4 regions of the Ensifer sp. MJa1 genome follow, and region 1 is predicted to be linked to each of the others. Evidence: riboswitches for the same ligand, from Rfam matches in the RefSeq annotation. Region 1 holds a riboswitch; each other region holds the start of a gene.
What was found. Region 1 has a riboswitch for thiamine pyrophosphate ahead of thiB (thiamine ABC transporter substrate binding subunit). Riboswitches for the same ligand answer to the same signal wherever they lie in the genome.
Positions count from the first base shown of each region.

Region 2: another riboswitch for thiamine pyrophosphate. It lies ahead of thiD (bifunctional hydroxymethylpyrimidine kinase/phosphomethylpyrimidine kinase); the one in region 1 lies ahead of thiB (thiamine ABC transporter substrate binding subunit).
Region 3: another riboswitch for thiamine pyrophosphate. It lies ahead of thiC (phosphomethylpyrimidine synthase ThiC); the one in region 1 lies ahead of thiB (thiamine ABC transporter substrate binding subunit).
Region 4: another riboswitch for thiamine pyrophosphate. It lies ahead of thiO (glycine oxidase ThiO); the one in region 1 lies ahead of thiB (thiamine ABC transporter substrate binding subunit).

Region 1 covers NZ_JAKUMO010000008.1:76,527-80,976, forward strand. Annotated here, with positions in the region: gene MKZ91_RS13200 (ABC-F family ATP-binding cassette domain-containing protein) at 1-301, opposite strand, end outside; gene MKZ91_RS13205 (thiamine diphosphokinase) at 305-955, opposite strand; gene MKZ91_RS13210 (GNAT family N-acetyltransferase) at 1,034-1,519, opposite strand; TPP riboswitch at 1,658-1,776, shown strand; gene thiB (thiamine ABC transporter substrate binding subunit) at 1,849-2,853, shown strand; gene thiP (thiamine/thiamine pyrophosphate ABC transporter permease ThiP) at 2,885-4,450, shown strand, end outside.
Region 2 covers NZ_JAKUMO010000022.1:4,671-9,120, forward strand. Annotated here, with positions in the region: gene MKZ91_RS24615 (IS110 family transposase) at 1-686, opposite strand, end outside; partial or broken gene MKZ91_RS24620 (transposase domain-containing protein) at 798-959, shown strand; gene MKZ91_RS24625 (DUF6429 family protein) at 940-1,173, opposite strand; TPP riboswitch at 1,310-1,413, shown strand; gene thiD (bifunctional hydroxymethylpyrimidine kinase/phosphomethylpyrimidine kinase) at 1,666-2,496, shown strand; gene MKZ91_RS24635 (glycosyltransferase family 4 protein) at 2,650-3,951, opposite strand; gene MKZ91_RS24640 (hypothetical protein) at 3,948-4,450, opposite strand, start outside.
Region 3 covers NZ_JAKUMO010000002.1:406,343-410,792, reverse strand. Annotated here, with positions in the region: gene MKZ91_RS04620 (sensor histidine kinase) at 1-1,321, shown strand, start outside; gene MKZ91_RS04615 (sigma-54-dependent transcriptional regulator) at 1,325-2,689, shown strand; TPP riboswitch at 2,787-2,916, shown strand; gene thiC (phosphomethylpyrimidine synthase ThiC) at 3,007-4,450, shown strand, end outside.
Region 4 covers NZ_JAKUMO010000002.1:284,283-288,732, reverse strand. Annotated here, with positions in the region: gene MKZ91_RS04060 (8-amino-7-oxononanoate synthase) at 1-328, opposite strand, end outside; gene bioB (biotin synthase BioB) at 325-1,314, opposite strand; TPP riboswitch at 1,797-1,917, shown strand; gene thiO (glycine oxidase ThiO) at 2,074-3,051, shown strand; gene thiS (sulfur carrier protein ThiS) at 3,048-3,245, shown strand; gene MKZ91_RS04040 (thiazole synthase) at 3,249-4,022, shown strand; gene MKZ91_RS04035 (thiamine phosphate synthase) at 4,019-4,450, shown strand, end outside.

The sequences.
Region 1 (4,450 bases):
GGTAAGGATCGTCGCTCGGGCCGAGCCCCGCCTCGGCATAGGCCTGCACCGTGTCGTAGCCGTCGAAGTCCGGTGCCTGGTGCAGGTAGCGGATGGTCGCCGACGGATGACGGAACACCTCGCCCGTCTGCGCCTCGGCAAGCCCTGCAGCGATCTTCATCAGCGTCGACTTGCCCGAGCCATTGCGGCCGACGAGGCAGATGCGGTCGCCCGGCTCCACTTGAAAATTGGCGCCGGCAAGCAACGGCGTGCCGCCGAAGGTGAGGAAGATATCGTCGAGTTTCAGAATGGGAGGCGCCAAGGCTCAGGCTCCGGAAAGGTCATAGGGGCGGGCAAGCACGATGGCGCGTCCGCTCTTGAGAGTGAAGCGAAGGGGACCCTCCGCGACGTTGGAAACGGTTCGGGATGAGCCGAACGGCAAGGTGAAATCATCGAGCGGATAACGCGCATTGACGATCGAAAGACCGGTCAGCTCGGTCAAACCCAGCACGGAAAAGAGGCAGCCCTTCGGCAGATCGAGATCGAACGCTCCGGCAAGCAGCGGACAGGCCTCCTCCTCTCCCGAAGTCATGAGGACTGGAAGGCCGCGTTCGGCAAGAGCAACGGCCTGCAGCAGGTGCAGAAAGGCGTGGTCGCTGCGGGTGCCGCCAAGCGCACCGGCAAAGATCAATCGGTCGGCCCCACGCGACAGCGCGGCTTCAACCGCAATTTCGCCGTCCGTCGCCGCCTTTGCCGCCGGATAAGGCTCACGCGGCACGGCTGAGAATTCGGACAGCAGGGCTTCTTCGGTCGAGTCGAAATCACCCACCCAGACATCGGGCACCACGCCCAGGGTCCGCGCATGGCGCATGCCGCCATCGGCCGCGACGAAGCGGCTGTCACGGAGCTGCTCTGTCAGCCGGTCGGAGGGCGTCAACGCGCCGCCGAGAAGAATGGTGTAGGTGGATCGAGCCATGGCAAAGCCCATAGCGCAAAGGAGGGCAGAAGGAAAACGAAGAAACGCACAGCGCTACCCTCGTTTTGCAGCCGGATATCAATCGCTCTCGGCCACAACCTCGGAAGACAGCATGCCCGCATAGACACCGGGGGTAGAGTCCGGAATTTCGATCGCGCCGGCCACGCGTTCGTAGAATTTTGCCGGGCCGACGCCACCGATGACCGCATAACCGTAACCGGCATCCCGCATCGCCGTCAGGCTTTCCAGCAGCAGCACTTCGCCAATCCCCTGCCCGCGCATGCTTTCATCGACCCCCGTCGGACCGAAGAAGCCGAGCGCCGTCACGTCATGGCAGGCAAAGCCGACGACCCGGCCTTCGAAAACAGCGATGTGAATGCGCGTGGGGGTCGAGGAGAAAGCGCCTTCCGCCTCGCTCGCCCAACCGGCGCCAAACGTCTTTTCGATCCAGGAAACGACCAGGCGGCGCTCCGGCGCCATCGCGCGGCGAATGCTGATGCCTGGGCCAAGCCGCGACCGGGATTGCGACGGCAGGGCATAGAGTCGAACAAGCATATCGGGCATGACGGTCCTCCGCAGGGTCTTTGCACGCTGTCATAGCGCAGATGCCATCATGCGCAAACGCATGACGTGACGTCGCTTGGCAAGCATCACGGCCACAATCTCGACTTGCCATCAAACCGCCGTGGCGGTAAATCTCTTGCCGCTCTAACGGGGTGCCTCCCGACCGCATGGCGGCCGGAGGCTGAGAGGCGTCGAAACGCCAACCCGCGGAACCTGATCCGGCTCATACCGGCGGAGGGATTAGACGCGATCGCACCGATACGCCCTTTTCCCGTGCAACAACGAACTTTGGGAGAGAGGTGCTTTCCATGTCCAAGTTTTCACTGAAAATGTTTAGCCGGCTAGCGCTGGTAGCAACGGCTGGTCTTGTAACAGCCGGTACCGCTGCCGCGGCCGACAAGACGCTGACCGTCTACACCTACGAGAGCTTCATCACCGAATGGGGCCCCGGCGCCAAGGTCGCCGAGGCCTTCGAAAGGACCTGCGAATGCAAGGTCAACTATGTTGGCGTCGCCGATGGCGTCGAACTCTTGACGCGCCTGAAGCTCGAAGGCGAGGCTTCAAAAGCCGACATCGTGCTCGGCCTCGACACCAATCTCGTCGCTGAAGCCAAGGCCACCGGGTTCTTCGCGCCGCACGGTGTCGCCACCAAGGACCTGAAGGTCCCGGGCGGCTTCGCCGACGATACGTTCCTGCCCTATGACTACGGCCACTTCGCTGTCGTCTATGACACCGAAACGCTGAAGGCGCCGCCGAAGAGCCTCAAGGAATTGGTCGAAGGCGACGCATCGCAGAAGATCGTCATCGAGGATCCACGCACCTCGACGCCGGGCCTCGGGCTGCTGCTCTGGGTCAAGGCCGTCTATGGCGACGAGGCAGGTGCCGCCTGGGCGAAGCTTAAGGATCGCGTCCTGACGGTCACGCCAGGCTGGTCGGAAGCCTACGGCCTCTTCACCAAGGGCGAAGCGCCGATGGTGCTCTCCTACACCACCTCGCCGGCCTACCACATGGTCGCGGAAAGCACCGAGCGCTATCAGGCGGCGGCTTTCTCCGAGGGGCACTACATCCAGATCGAAGTCGCCGGCATGACCAAGAATGCCAAGGAGCCGGAACTGGCAAAGCAGTTTCTCGCCTTCATGACCGGCCCTGAGTTCCAGTCGATCATCCCGACCACCAACTGGATGATGCCGGTCGGCGCCACCAGCGAACCGCTGCCGGACGCCTTCAGCAAGCTGGTCAATCCGGAAAAGACCTTCCTTTTGCCATCGGAAGAGGTCGCGAAGAACCGCAAGGCCTGGATCGACGAATGGCTTGCCGCGATGAGCAAGAACTGAGGCCGGCTTGTTCGCGCTTCGCGAAAACCGCATGACTGTCGTCGCCGGGGCGCTTTGCCTCGGCGCCTTCCTGCTCTTCGTCAGCCTGGCGATCGCAGCCTTGCTCGCAGAGACCGGCGGCGCGAACGAGAGCACCCTGTTCGACGCCTATATCTGGCGCGTCACCCGCTTCACGCTCCTGCAGGCAAGCCTTTCCACTCTGCTATCCGTGCTCTTCGCGATACCCGTGGCGCGGGCGCTCGCACGGCGGCCACAGTTTTTCGGGCGCATCTGGCTGTTGCGGCTGATGGCGTTGCCGCTCGGCCTGCCCGTCCTCGTCGGCGCGCTCGGGCTGATCGAGATCTGGGGCCGCCAGGGGCTGTTGAATTCCGGCCTGCGCCTCATCGGACTGGAGCAACCGGTCAGCATCTACGGCCTGTTCGGCATCCTCATCGCCCATGTTTTCTTCAACATGCCGCTTGCGGCCCGCCTTTTCCTAGCCGGGCTTGAGCGCATTCCCGCAGAATACTGGCGCTCAGCCGCCAATCTCGGCATGCCCTCCCACGCGCTTTTCCGCTTCATCGAGTGGCCCGTGCTTCGCGGCCTGTTGCCGGGTGCGGCCGGCCTCGTGTTCATGCTCTGTGCCACCAGCTTCACCCTGGTACTGACGCTTGGCGGCGGGCCTGCGGCAAGCACGATCGAAGTGGCGATCTACCAGGCGCTCCGCTTCGATTTCGACCCGCCGCGCGCCATCGCCCTTTCTGGTCTGCAGATCGCCATCACCGGGCTGCTGCTGCTCATCCTTAGCCATCTGGCGACGGAACCGCAGCAGGGCATGACCGGCGGCCGCACCGTCCGCCGCTTCGATGGCGTGACATCGCTGTCACGCCTCAACGACGGGGTGTGGATCGCCCTGGCACTGCTGTTCCTCGCCGCGCCGCTGATCGCCGTCATCGCCTCCGGCCTTCAGGCCGACCTGCTCAAGCTCGCCCGCGATCAACATGTCCACCGTGCCCTGGCGACGAGTGCCGCGATCGCGCTCGGCTCGGCCCTGACTTCCGTGGCCATGGCAGCGGTGATGATCCGCACAGCTTCAACCATGGTCGCGTCACGTCACGCCGGGCCGTTTGCCCGCGGCTTTGCCGGCGCCATTGGTGCCAGTACCTCGCTCATCCTGCTGGTGCCTCCGGTGGTGCTCGGCGCCGGCTGGTTCCTCTTGCTTCGCCCCTTCGGCGACGTCGCGCGCTTTGCACCCGTCATCGTCGTGGCGATCAACGCGCTGATGGCGCTTCCTTTCGTCCATCGCATTCTGGCGCCGGCCATGGCGACCCATGCGGCGCGCTCCGGGCGCTTGACGGCAAGTCTCGGCATCCGCGGTTTCCATCGCCTGCGATGGATCGACTTTCCCGCCCTTCGCCGGCCATTGCTGATGGCGCTTTCCTTCGCCATGGCCCTGTCGCTCGGCGATCTTGGCGCCGTGGCGCTCTTCGGCTCGCAGGACATGGTCACCCTGCCCTGGCTGCTCTATAGCCGCATGGGCAGCTACCGGACCGCTGATGCCGCCGGTCTTGCCCTGTTTCTCGGGCTTCTGTGCCTGATCTTCACGATTCTCGGCACG
Region 2 (4,450 bases), on a different contig from region 1:
ACATAGGAGACGGCTGTGATGGCGCCGATACCCGGAATCGTCATCAGACGTTTCACAGCCTGGCTCTGCCGCGCCATCGCGAGCAACTGGCGGTCAAGCTCGGCGGCGCGTTTGCGTATGTCGCGCCAGGCATCGAGCAGGGGCAATATGATCCGTGCCAGGTCGTCATTGCCATCCAGCAGTGCCTTCACGTGGCCGTCGAACACGCGGCCTGTTCCCTTGGGGACGATGAGGCCGAACGTCTTCATCAGGCCGCGAATCTGGTTGCTGATCTGGATCGAAATGCTCAGGAGCTGATTGCGCGCCCCGACCAGCGTGCGCGTCAGCATGCTGTCGAACGCTTTTACCCGGACGGTCTTGTAGAAGCCGGCTTCCGCCAGTTGCGCCAACCCGTCCGCATCATTGGCATCGGTCTTGTTGAGCGTCTCGTTCAAAACCTTCTGCGCATGCCGGGCCTCGATGCAGATCGCCGGCATCTCCTCAGCCGTCAGGGCGTGATAGAACCACGTCGACAACGGCCCCGTCTCGAAGACGACGCGTCTGGCATGCGGCGCATGCTTGCGGATCATATCTGCCAGAAGCCTGGGGTCCGAAGGACACTTGCCGCGCCAGATGCGTTTGCCGTCTTGCCGGATTGAGATCGCGGTGTCTTTCAAGGAAATGTCGAGCCCGATATACTGGTTCATGGTTGCCTCCAACGAATGATGTTTGGGCCCGGTGCCAATCGGGAGCCCGTATTCCCATCTTATCGGGGGCAACCACCCCTACCAGTATCAACAGAGAAAATGGCCTGAGGAGATCGCGCCGCGATTATCCCATGTCTCAACGACGTCGACCCAAAGGCGTGGCTCGCCGATGTGTTTAGCCGCATCGCCGATCTTCCCGTCTCCCGCCTGCACGAACTGCTGCCGTGGCAATGGAAGACACACAAAGGGACGGCTATTGCGGCGGCCGCGTAAACAGCTCCCGGAACAATGCTTGCGAACGCGCCAAGCCTTCATCGGTCAGGATCAATGACTTCGACTTGTTGACTGGGTCGCCGATCAAGCCCTTCTTGTGAAGCCGATCCGTCGTTGCCCAGTCGAAGCCCTTCCAGGCACAGCGTTCGTTATGCAGCGTCAGCCATAGCAGCGCCAAAACCGCATCGTCGATCTTGTCCTCATCGATCTCCATGAACCGACGTTACCACGCGCGGCACCCAAAATCCTGCGGCCCTGCTCGGATGGATACTCCACTCAGCAAATCATCTTCTGAGCTATTTGTCACAGTGGTTCGGGTTTGACACCCCCCCCTACGCTGCCCTAGCATCCCTCCTGCCGAGGGGCGCACATTGACTGTGCTGAGATGGCGGTGAGCCAGACCCTTGAACCTGATCCGGATCATACCGGCGTAGGAACGGCAAGGGCCTCTCTGGCACTCCCGCGCCTCCGCCGTTCGTCTGGATCTCCGTGATTTTGGTTTCGGGAGATCACTGGTGCCAGTATGCAGTTTAGAATGTAGCGACGAAGAACTCTGGGGGGCGAGGCGACCGGCCCAGGGGCTCGATCTGTCGGATTCCTCCATACTGCATCGACGACCCACCTCAGTTTGTACGTGCTTGAGTTGGTCACTGGCCCGCGCGTTCGCCATCATCAGAGCTGCTTCTACATTTCAGTGGAGCCGGGCATGACTGCTATCGCCGTCACGATCGCGGGCTCGGATTCCGGTGGTGGTGCGGGTGTCCAGGCAGACCTGAAGACGTTTTCGGCACTCGGCGTCTACGGTGCCAGCGTGATCACGGCGATCACGGCGCAAAACACCCGCGGCGTTACCGCCGTCGAAGATGTTTCCCCAGCTGTCGTTTCCGCGCAGATCGATGCGGTGTTTTCAGACCTCGCCGTTCGTGCGGTGAAGATCGGCATGGTCTCGCGGCAGGAGACAATTGCGGCAATCGCCGGTGGCCTGAAACGCTACCGTCAGGCGGCGGTCATCGATCCGGTCATGGTTGCGACTTCGGGCGATATACTGATGCGTTCGGATGCGATTGCGGCACTCAAGGAGCAGTTGCTGCCAACGGCGCTGGTGTTGACGCCGAACCTGCCGGAGGCGGCGTTGTTGACGGGACGTTCCGTTGCCGAAGATGAGGTTGAGGTTTCGCGTCAGGCGGAGCTTCTTTTGAAGCTCGGCGCAGGCGCAGTTTTGATGAAGGGTGGGCACGGCAAGGGCCAGGAGGCCGTGGACATTCTCTTCGACGGCGAAAAGGTCCTTCGTTTGTCGCGGCCGCGGGTCGAGACCAGGAATGACCATGGGACCGGGTGCACGCTTTCGGCGGCAATCGCCGCTGGCCTGGCCCGCGGGCAGACGCTTTCGGACGCGGTCGTCGCTGCCAAGGCCTATCTGCACGAGGCGCTTGTCGCTGCTAATGGCTTGCGAGTCGGGCAGGGGCGCGGGCCGGTCCACCACTTCCATCAATGGTGGAGGCCCGATGATGGCAGGGCGATCCAGGCAACAGATTAGGACAGCAAGCAGCCCGGATGCGCGCGGTTCAGGCTTCCGAGTTTCAATGAACTCCAGGTTGCATTGAAAAAAGGAGCAGCCACCGCCATGGTCGAACGGCGCCGGCGGGTTTCAGCCGGGGACGCCGCCATCACACCGCGCCCGGCGGAACCTTCAGGCTACGGCGGCGCTGCGTGTCTCTTCCGGCGCTCCATTGAGCAGCTTGCGGTAGAGCGCCACATGTTCGCGCGCGCTCTCGGTATGGCTCATCGGCCGCCGGAGCGTGGCGCGCAGATTGTCCCAAGACCGCGGCGTGCTCAGGACGTCGATCAGACGGTCGGCGAGATCCTGGGCGCTGCCGGCGCGGAAATGATAGCCGTCCAGGCGGTCCCGCACCTTCTCGGCCATGCCGCCGATATCGGAGCAGAGGATCGGTCGGCCGTGGTGCAGCGCCTCCTGAATGACGATGGGCGAGTTCTCCCACCAGACGGACGGCATCACCACCCAGTCGGCCGAGCGCATCAGCCGTGGCATGTCCTGGTTCTGATAGGAGCCGTAGAAGCGGACGCGGCGGCCGGCGTCCTCGATCAGTTTGGCGACCTGTTCCTGATAGTCCTTCGGTTGGCGTTCAAGGTTGCCGCCGAAGATCATCAGCGAGGAATCGTCGCCCCAGATCTCGTCGGGCACCCGCGAGACCGCGTCGATCAGCACGTGAACACCCTTGAACGGCGTCATCTGGCCGAAATAGGCAAAGCGGTTGCGTCTGGCCGTCGGCGCAGGCAGGTCACGCGCTGGCGCCTTGTCGCCAAGCACGATGCCATTTTCGATGACGAAGATCTTTTCTGCCTCGATCCCCCAATCGACATAGCGGTTGGCAAGAAAGGCGCTCGGGGCTATGAAGGCGTCGGCCAGGTTGAGCATGCCGCGCACGAACTGTTCGCGCCGCACGAAGCGCGAAACCGGGATATCCGGGAAACAGCCGTGGCAACTGATCGGCGAAGCGCCGTTGCAAAGCTGGCCCGACGGTCGCTTCACCATCTGCCCGTGGTTGTGGCAGATCGACAGATATTCGTGGAAAGTGACAACGATACGCGCCTTCGGCAGCATGTCACGAACCGCATAAAGCGCTTCGAGCCCGAAGCCGATGATGTGGTGGAAATGGACGATATCGGGTCTGATGTCGCCGACGAAACGTAAGAGATCCTGGCGAATGGCGTCGGTGTCACCGTTGGACAGGAAGAAGTGGTCGTAATCCTCGGCGTGATAAAGCACCTCGTCCGTGGCGAGCCTCAGGCTCATCAGCGCCGAAGCACCATGCCGTGGCACGGGGTTACCAACGCGGGCGAGATAGACCGATTCGATGCCGGGCAGGCCGTTTAAGGCCTTGTGCTGGCTATGCGAGGCAATCTCAGCGCCACCGAGAGAGTGGGTCGGATGACCGTGCGAAATAACGAGAACGCGGAGCTTCTCACTCATGCGGAAATCTCCCTTGCTGTGGCGATTTCCGGCTCTGCCGCGGACATCCAGCGCGCGCGGAAAATCGTTTGGTCGGCGCGTTCCACATAGCGCGCCGATGCCGCCGAACCGGCGGCGCCGGCCTCATCCGATCCGAGCATCTGCAAAGAGGGCAGCCAGTAGGATTCGTATCCCTTGCCGCTCAGTCGCAGCGCCAGGTCGAGACCTTTCAGCGACGCGCCGAGATAGGCGGGTGCTGTTCCCGTGTCCTCGACCAGGGCGCTTCGTGGCAGGATGCAGCATTCGAGCGATGCCGTTGCAACCCGCGTCAGCTTGAGGCGGTTCACGGCACCAATCGGATAACCGGCGTAGCGGCTTGATTGCAGGTGATCCGGGCGGTCGAGCGAAGGGCTTCCGGCCCAGCGGATCGAATGGTCCTCATAGGCAAGGGTCGGCGAAATGATGCTTCCCCTGTTTGCATCGTAAGTGGCGATCAGCGTCTGGTACCAGCCGGGATTGG
Region 3 (4,450 bases), on a different contig from region 1:
GGTTCAGGGCCCCGACGGTCCGATCGGCGTCGTCGTCGCCAAACTCGAATTCGACGACGTCGAGGCGGAATGGCTGGCATCCGGAAAGCCCGTCTATGTGACCGACCGGCGCGGCATCGTCTTGATCACCAGCTTCCCGTCCTGGCGATTCATGACGACCAGAACCATCCCGCGCGATCGCGTTGCCGCCATCCGCGACAGCCTGCAGTTCGGCGATGCCTCACTGCTGCCATTGCCTTTCCGCGACATCGAGCCGACCACCGACGGGTCCAGCGAATTGCGCGCACTGCTGCCGGGCGACAGTGAGCGGCACTACCTTCGTGTCGAAACCATGGTTCCGACGACAAGCTGGCGGCTGGAACAGTTGGCGCCGCTCGATGGCGCGATCGCTGCGGCGGCACGCGAAGCACGGCTGCTGGCAATGGCGGCCCTGGTGCCGCTGCTCGCCCTTGCGGCCCTTCTCTTGCGCCGACGCCAGACGCTGGCCCAGACGACGGCAAGAGATCGCGCCGCCCGCGACGAACTGGAGCGCCGCGTGACGGAACGCACGCGTGACCTCAGCCTCGCCCGCGACCACCTGGAAACGGAAATTGCCGATCACCGGCGCACCGGCGAGAAGCTGCAGGCCGTACAACAGGAGCTTGTCCAGGCGAACCGGCTGGCGATCCTCGGCCAGGTTGCAGCCGGCGTCGCCCATGAAATCAACCAACCGGTCGCCACGATCCGCGCCTATGCCGACAATGCCCGCACCTTCCTTGACCGCGGCCAGCAGCAAACGGCGGTCGAAAACCTCGTGAGCATCGCCGAGCTGACCGATCGGGTCGGCACCATCACCGACGAATTGCGCGGCTTCGCCCGCAAGGGCCGCTTTGTCGCCGAACCGACCCCCATGCGCGAAGTGATCGAGGGCGCCCTGATGCTTTTGCGCAGCCGCTTTGCCGGCCGAATGGACGCCATCATCATCGACCTTCCCGAAAATGGCCTCAGCGTCTTCGGCAACCGCATCCGGCTGGAACAGGTGCTGATCAATCTGTTGCAGAACGCACTCGAAGCGCTGGGCGAACGCGCCGACGCCGAGATCCGCGTGCACTGCGAACACGGCCCCGACGACAGGCTCTTGCTCGTCGTCGCAGACAATGGCCCCGGCATCCGCCCGGAGATCCTCGAAGATCTCTTCACCCCCTTCAACACTTCCAAGGACGAGGGGCTGGGCCTCGGCCTTGCCATCTCCAAGGAGATCGTCGCCGACTATGGCGGTGAGATCTTCGTTGAAACCAGCGACAAGGGCACCGTCTTCACGGTACGCCTGAAAAAGGCCTGAACGATGCAGCCGTCCGTGTATCTCATCGACGACGACAATGATCTGCGCAAGGCGATGAAGCAGACGCTCGAGCTTGCGGGCTTGAGCGTTACGGCCCATGCGAGCGCCGCCGAGGCGCTTGAGACGCTTGATGCCGATTTCGACGGCATCGTTGTCAGCGATATCCGCATGCCCGGCATTGACGGGCTGCAACTTTTTCGCCGTGTCGCGACTTTCGACAAGGACCTGCCCGTGATCCTGGTGACTGGCCACGGAGACATCCCGATGGCAGTGCAAGCCTTGCAGGACGGCGTCTACGACTTCATTCCCAAACCCTTTGCGGCCGACAGGCTGGTGCAGAGCGTGCACCGCGCGCTCGAAAAGCGCCGGCTCGTCATGGAAAACCGCGCCTTGAAGCGGGCAGCCGAGACCGCCGGCGACAGCCTGCCGCTGATCGGCCAGACGCCGGTGATGGACCGCCTGCGCCAAACGATCAAACATATCGCCGATACCGATGTCGACGTGCTCGTCGCCGGTGAGACCGGCAGCGGCAAGGAAGTGGTGGCCACGCTGCTGCACAATTGGAGCCGTCGCCGCGACGGCAACTTCGTGGCGCTGAATTGCGGGGCACTTCCGGAGACGGTGATCGAGAGCGAACTCTTCGGCCACGAAGCGGGCGCGTTCACCGGCGCGTTGAAAAAGCGCGTGGGACGGATAGAGCATGCAAGCGGCGGCACGCTGTTTCTTGACGAAATCGAAGCGATGCCGCCGGCCACCCAGGTCAAGATGCTGCGGGTTCTGGAAGCTCGCGAGATCACGCCGCTCGGCACCAACCAGGTGCGCCCCGTCGATATCCGCGTCATTGCCGCCGCCAAGATCGACCTCGGCGACCCGGTCCAACGCGGAGACTTCCGCGAGGATCTCTATTTTCGGTTGAATGTCGTCACCTTGTCCATCCCGCCACTGCGCGAGCGTCGCGACGATATCCCGCTGCTGTTTTCGCACTTCCTGACCCGCGCGACCGAGCGCTTCAAGCGCGACGCGCCGGTCGTCTCGCCGGCGGTGCAACGACATCTGATGACTCATGCCTGGCCCGGCAATGTGCGTGAACTCTCGCACTTTGCCGAGCGGGTCGCGCTTGGTGTCGAAGGCTCGCTGGGCCAGACCGCTGCGGCAACCGATCAGCCGGGTTACGCGCTGCCAGAGCGGTTGGAGCGCTACGAAGCGGAGATCCTGAAAGAGGTGCTTCGCGCTCAGCGCGGCGACGTCAAGGCAACGATCGAAGCGCTCGGCATTCCACGCAAGACCTTCTACGACAAGCTTCAGCGTCACGGCATCAACCGCGCCGATTACGCCGAACGCGGCGCACCGGAAAAGTCCGGCCGCTAGGCTTTCCGGAGAGACCGAAAATTCCCGCATAGGATGCATCTTGATCGACGAGCGAATTCACGCTTGACGACGCAGGCCGATCGATGGCTATCTTCTGGGCATTCACCAGGGGGGTCCCGCCAAGGGGCTGAGATACTGCTGGATGGTCGGCTTGCCGGCTGTGGCGCAGTGACCCGTTGAACCTGATCCAGTTCATACTGGCGTAGGGACGGTGCAGATATCGAAGCCACGACTCCGCTTAGTCGGTCGTCCGGCGGCGCGTCTTTCATCCTCTCGGCATCAGAACTGGGTCTCCAACCGCAACTTGGAGCCTCGTCATGAATATTGCCACCAAACCTGCAGCCCTCTCGGTCACACAAGGGCCGCTCCCCGCCTCCCGCAAGATCCACAAGCCTGGTGTCCTGCACCCGGACATCCGCGTGCCGATGCGCGAGATCGCACTGCACCCGACCTCCGGCGAGCCGCCGGTCACGGTCTATGATTCCTCCGGCGCCTATACGGCCGACGATGCCGAGATCAGCATCGAGGCGGGCCTGCCGAGGCTGCGCCGCAACTGGATCCTCGCCCGCGGCGACGTCGAGACTTACGAGGGACGGATCGTGCGGCCGGAGGACAACGGCTTTGCGACCGGCGACCGACTGACGCCGACCTTTCCGCTCCAGCACACACCACTGAAGGCGACCGCCGGCAAGGCCGTGACCCAGCTTGCCTATGCGCGCGCCGGCATCATCACGCCGGAGATGGAGTTCGTGGCGATCCGCGAGAACCTCGGCCGCGATGCGGCGCGCGCGAAGGTCCGCGATGGCGAGAGCTTCGGCGCCCATGTCCCTGATCATGTCACCCCCGAGTTCGTCCGCCAGGAAATCGCCAGCGGCCGGGCGATCCTGCCGGCCAATATCAACCATCCGGAATCCGAACCGATGATCATCGGCCGGAACTTCCTGGTGAAAATCAACGCCAATATCGGCAACTCCGCCGTCACCTCGTCGATGGCCGAGGAGGTCGAGAAGATGGTCTGGGCGACCCGCTGGGGCGCCGACACGGTCATGGACCTGTCGACCGGCCGCAACATCCACAACATCCGCGAATGGATCATCCGCAACTCGCCGGTTCCGATCGGTACCGTGCCGCTCTATCAGGCGCTGGAAAAGGTCAACGGCATTGCCGAAGACCTCAACTGGGAGGTCTACCGTGACACGCTGATCGAGCAGGCCGAGCAGGGCGTCGATTATTTCACCATCCATGCCGGCGTGCGGCTCCACTACATCCCACTCACCGTCGACCGCGTCACCGGCATCGTCTCGCGCGGCGGCTCGATCATGGCCAAGTGGTGTCTGCATCACCACCGCGAGAGTTTCCTCTACGAGCATTTCGAGGAGATCTGCGCCATCTGCCGCGCCTATGACGTCTCGTTCTCGCTCGGCGACGGCCTGCGCCCTGGCTCGATTGCCGACGCCAACGACGCAGCGCAATTCGCCGAACTGGAGACGCTTGGCGAACTCACCCAGATCGCCTGGGCAAAAGACTGCCAGGTGATGATCGAAGGCCCCGGCCACGTGCCGATGCACAAGATCAAGGAGAACATGGACAAGCAACTGAAGACCTGTGGCGAGGCGCCGTTCTATACGCTCGGGCCGCTGACGACCGACATTGCGCCGGGCTACGACCACATCACCTCGGGTATCGGTGCTGCCATGATCGGCTGGTTCGGCACCGCCATGCTCTGCTATGTCACGCCGAAGGAGCATCTGGGCCTGCCCG
Region 4 (4,450 bases), on a different contig from region 1:
GCAGGGTCGAAAACAGCGCCGCATTGGCGGCATAACCGCTGGCGAAGAAAAGTGTCCGTTCAGCGCCGAAGAACGTCGCCGCTTCCGCTTCCAGCGCCTCGTGCTCCGGATGGTTGCCACGCAGCAGCCGCGAGCCACCCGACCCGACGGGCACGCCACGCTCGATGGCCGTGGCAATCGCCGCCTTCAGCCGCGGCGAGCCCGAAAGGGCCAGATAATCATTCGAGGTGAAATCGATGCCACCACCGCAAAGAAGCGCACGGCGACGCCCTTTACGTTCGAGCCCGTGGAGCGTCCTTTCGTGGTGGCCGAGCAGGCCCGCCGTCATTCGGCCGCGTCCCGTGCCGCCCCGCCGTGCTCCCTGGAAAGGGCCATCGGCTTCAGGCCGAGACGGCGGAACAGTGCGGCATCGTGATCTTCCCCGGGATTGTCGGCCGTCAGCAGCGTTTCGCCGACGAAGATCGAATTGGCGCCGGCGAAGAAACAGAGCGCCTGCATCTCATCGCTTATATCCGTGCGCCCGGCTGACAAGCGGACGTGAGACGTGGGCATCAGGATGCGGGCGAGCGCGATGGTGCGGACGAAGTCGATCGGGTCGACCGGCGCCGCATCGGCGAGCTTCGAGCCTGGGATCGGGATCAGCATGTTGATCGGTACGCTTTCGGGCGGCACGGCCAAGTTGGCGAGCGTCACCAGCATCGAGATGCGATCGTCAACCGTCTCCCCCATGCCGAGAATACCGCCGGCGCAAACCTTGATGCCGGCGTCGCGGACGTTGGCCAGCGTTTCAAGCCGATCGGCAAAGCTTCGGGTGGTGATGATCTCGCTGTAGAACCGTTCGGACGTATCGACATTATGGTTGTAGTAGTCGAGCCCGGCTTGCGCCAACCGATCGGATTGCTGCGGCGTCAGCATGCCGAGCGTCATGCAGGTCTCCATGCCGAGCGCCTTGACGCCTGCGACCATGGCGACAATTGCCTCCATGTCGCGCTCCTTCGGGCTGCGCCAGGCCGCTCCCATGCAATAGCGCGTGGCGCCACCGTCCCTGGCCTTCTGCGCCTCGGCCAGAACTCTCTGGACCTCCATCAATTTCGAGGCCTTGAGCCCGGTCGGATAATGCGCAGACTGGCTGCAATAGCCGCAATCCTCGGCGCAGCCGCCGGTCTTGATCGAAAGCAGCCGGCTCATCTGGATGGCGTTCGGATCAAAGCTCTCCCGATGCACCGTCTGCGCCCGAAACAGGAGATCATTGAAGGGCAGATTATAGATTTTTTTCGCATCCACCTGATTCCAGCGGATTTCGTCGAGGCTCATTGAGGTCGGGTCGGTGTCGGTCGATGGGGCTGCGTCCAACATTTTCGGCATGTCCTCCTGGATTGCAATCATGAAATAGATAGATTTCAATATTATCTATAATTTTATTCCGAAACGAAGAAGGCAAGCATTCAAAAGACGCATATGGGGTCAACTTCCTCCTAAGATTGTATTCTCGCCGGATGAGCAAACTTCGCCGTTCAGCCGTAAAGACGAAATAACAGGAAGCAGGATGACGCCGGACCACGGCTGACGCGACGTCACAGACGAGAGAAATATTTCTTTTTATACAGATGCTTATACGGGTTTCGCCAAATCTAGATGCGACCGCCGGATCCTTTCTCACCGGTCGCCAACGGGATCGCGACTGGATACCGCACCACCCAAATAATTTTATAGATAATTTCCCAACGCATCACGCGGATTGCCCCGAACCCTGGAGATCGGGCCTTGACAAGATCCGCCCATGCCAGTCAGTTTGCAGCATTCACCAGGGGTGTCCCGGCAAGGGGCTGAGATTCTGCCAGGCGGTTTTCGCGGCGCAGTGACCCGTTGAACCTGATCCAGTTCATACTGGCGTAGGGACGGTGCAGACATCGCTGCCTGAGCAATCGCCTCCGCGCGCACTCTCGGCAACGCGTCCTTCCTCCCCGCCATCGTGAAATGGGTCTCCGACGACAGATTGGAGCACGCCATGACGATCGCCACCCTCCTCCGCCCTGCCGCAAGGTGCAGGACCATTCATCGCGTCATTCAACGATGACCACGCGCATTCTCGTCAAAGGCGCTGGCGTCGCCGGCCTGACCTTGGCGCACGAGTTCAGCACTCGCGGCGCCGAGGTCACGGTTGCCGAGCGCCAGCCGGGTTTCACGGCGGCCGCCTCCTGGTTTGCCGGCGGCATGCTGGCGCCCTGGTGCGAGCGCGAAAGCGCCGAAGAGGTGGTGCTGACCCGCGGTATTGGCGCCATCGACTGGTGGGACCGGGTTGTTCCGGGCGAAGTGTCGCGCAACGGCACGCTGGTCGTTGCCCCGCCGCGCGATACCGGCGAACTCAAGCGCTTCGCTTCTCGGACCTCCGGCTTCGAATGGCTCGACGCAAAGGCGATCGAGAGACTGGAGCCGGCGCTTGCCGGACGTTTCCAGCAGGCGCTGTTTTTCCCCGGCGAAGCCCACCTCGATCCACGCCGGGCGCTCTTCCTGTTGCGGCAAGAGCTGGTCGAACGCGGCGTGGCGTTCGTCGACGGATCGGACGGCGAAGGCGAGAGCGACCTCATCGCCGACTGTACCGGTGCCGCAAGGATCGGCGATCTCGACGGCCTGCGCGGGGTACGCGGCGAAATGCTCACCCTTGAGACCGCAGAAGTCGTGCTGTCGCGGCCGGTGCGGCTCATCCACCCGCGCATTCCGCTCTACATCGTGCCGCGCGGCAACGGCCTGTTCATGTGCGGCGCAACGATGATCGAGACCGACGTCGACGGGCCTATCACCGCCCGGTCGCTGATGGAACTTCTGAACGCCGCCTATGCGCTGCATCCGGCCTTCGGCGAGGCCCGCCTCATGGAAACCGGCACCGGCATCCGGCCGGCCTTTGCCGACAACCTGCCGCAGCTCATGCGCGCCGGAAACACGATCACGATCAACGGGCTTTACCGCCACGGCTTTCTGCTTTCACCGGCCCTCGCCAAGGAAGCGGCGGAGCTTGCCCTTACCCGGAACCTGAAGGGAAACGCCGCATGAAATTGACCGTCAACGGCGAGGATCACGACCTCGCGGTCACGACCCTCGCCGACCTCCTGAGCGAACTCGACTTCGAGGGGGACTGGCTTGCCACCGCCGTCAACGGCGAGCTGGTGCACCGCGCAGACCGGACGGCTCACACACTCAACGACCGCGACCGGATCGAAATTCTCTCGCCGATGAAAGGAGGCTGAGACATGCTGACGCTTTATGGACAGGACCTGCGCTCCCGCCTGCTCTTGGGCACCGCCCGCTACCCCTCGCCCGCCGTGCTCGAAGATGCGGTGCGGTCGTCGGGCACCGAGATCGTCACCGTTTCCTTGCGCCGCGAAACCGCCGGCGGGCGTCAGGGTGGCGCGTTTTTCGAACTGATCCGGTCGCTTGGCGTTCGCGTACTGCCGAATACCGCGGGCTGCCACTCGGTGTCGGAGGCAGTGTTGACGGCCAGGATGGCGCGCGAGGTCTTCGCCACCAACTGGATCAAGCTTGAGGTGATCGGCCATCACGACACGCTGCAGCCCGACGTCTTCGGACTGGTCGAAGCGGCCGGCATCCTGTGCGCCGAAGGCTTCGAGGTCTTCCCCTACACGACCGACGATCTGGTGGTCGCCGAACGCCTCGTCGAGGCCGGCTGCAAGGTGCTGATGCCCTGGTGCGCGCCGATCGGCAGCGCCATGGGGCCGCAGAACATTGCGGCGCTCCGGGCGATGCGGGCGCATTTTCCCGATATGCCGCTGATCGTCGACGCCGGCATCGGCCGGCCGTCGCATGCAACCACAGTGATGGAACTCGGCTTCGATGCGGTGTTGCTCAACACCGCTGTCGCCGGCGCTGCGAAACCGGCGCTGATGGCCTCTGCCTTCGCCCGAGCGGTCGATGCCGGGCGCGAGGCTTTCGAGGCAGGCATGCTCGAACCGCGCGATTTTGCCGTTCCCTCCACCCCCGTCATCGGAAAGGCTGTGTTTGCATGAAGTTCGATCCCTTCTACCTCATCGTCGACAGTGCCGAATGGATCGAGCGGCTGGTGCCGCTTGGCGTCAGGCTCGTGCAGCTTCGCATCAAGGATCTTCCGGAGACCGACCTTCGCAACGAGATCCGCAGGGCCAAGGCGGTTTGCACCGACCATGGCTGCCAGTTGATCGTCAACGACTACTGGCGGCTTGCGATCGAGGAAGGCTGCGACTTTGTCCATCTCGGGCAGGAAGATCTTGCCGATGCCGATCTCGGCGCGATCCGTGCCGCCGGCCTAAGGCTCGGCCTCAGCACCCATGACGAGGTGGAATTGCAGGCAGCCCTTGACGCCAAACCCGACTATGTCGCGCTTGGGCCGATCTACCCGACGATCCTCAAGCAGATGAAGTGGGCGCCGCAGGGGCTGGCACGCATTTCCGCCTGGCGG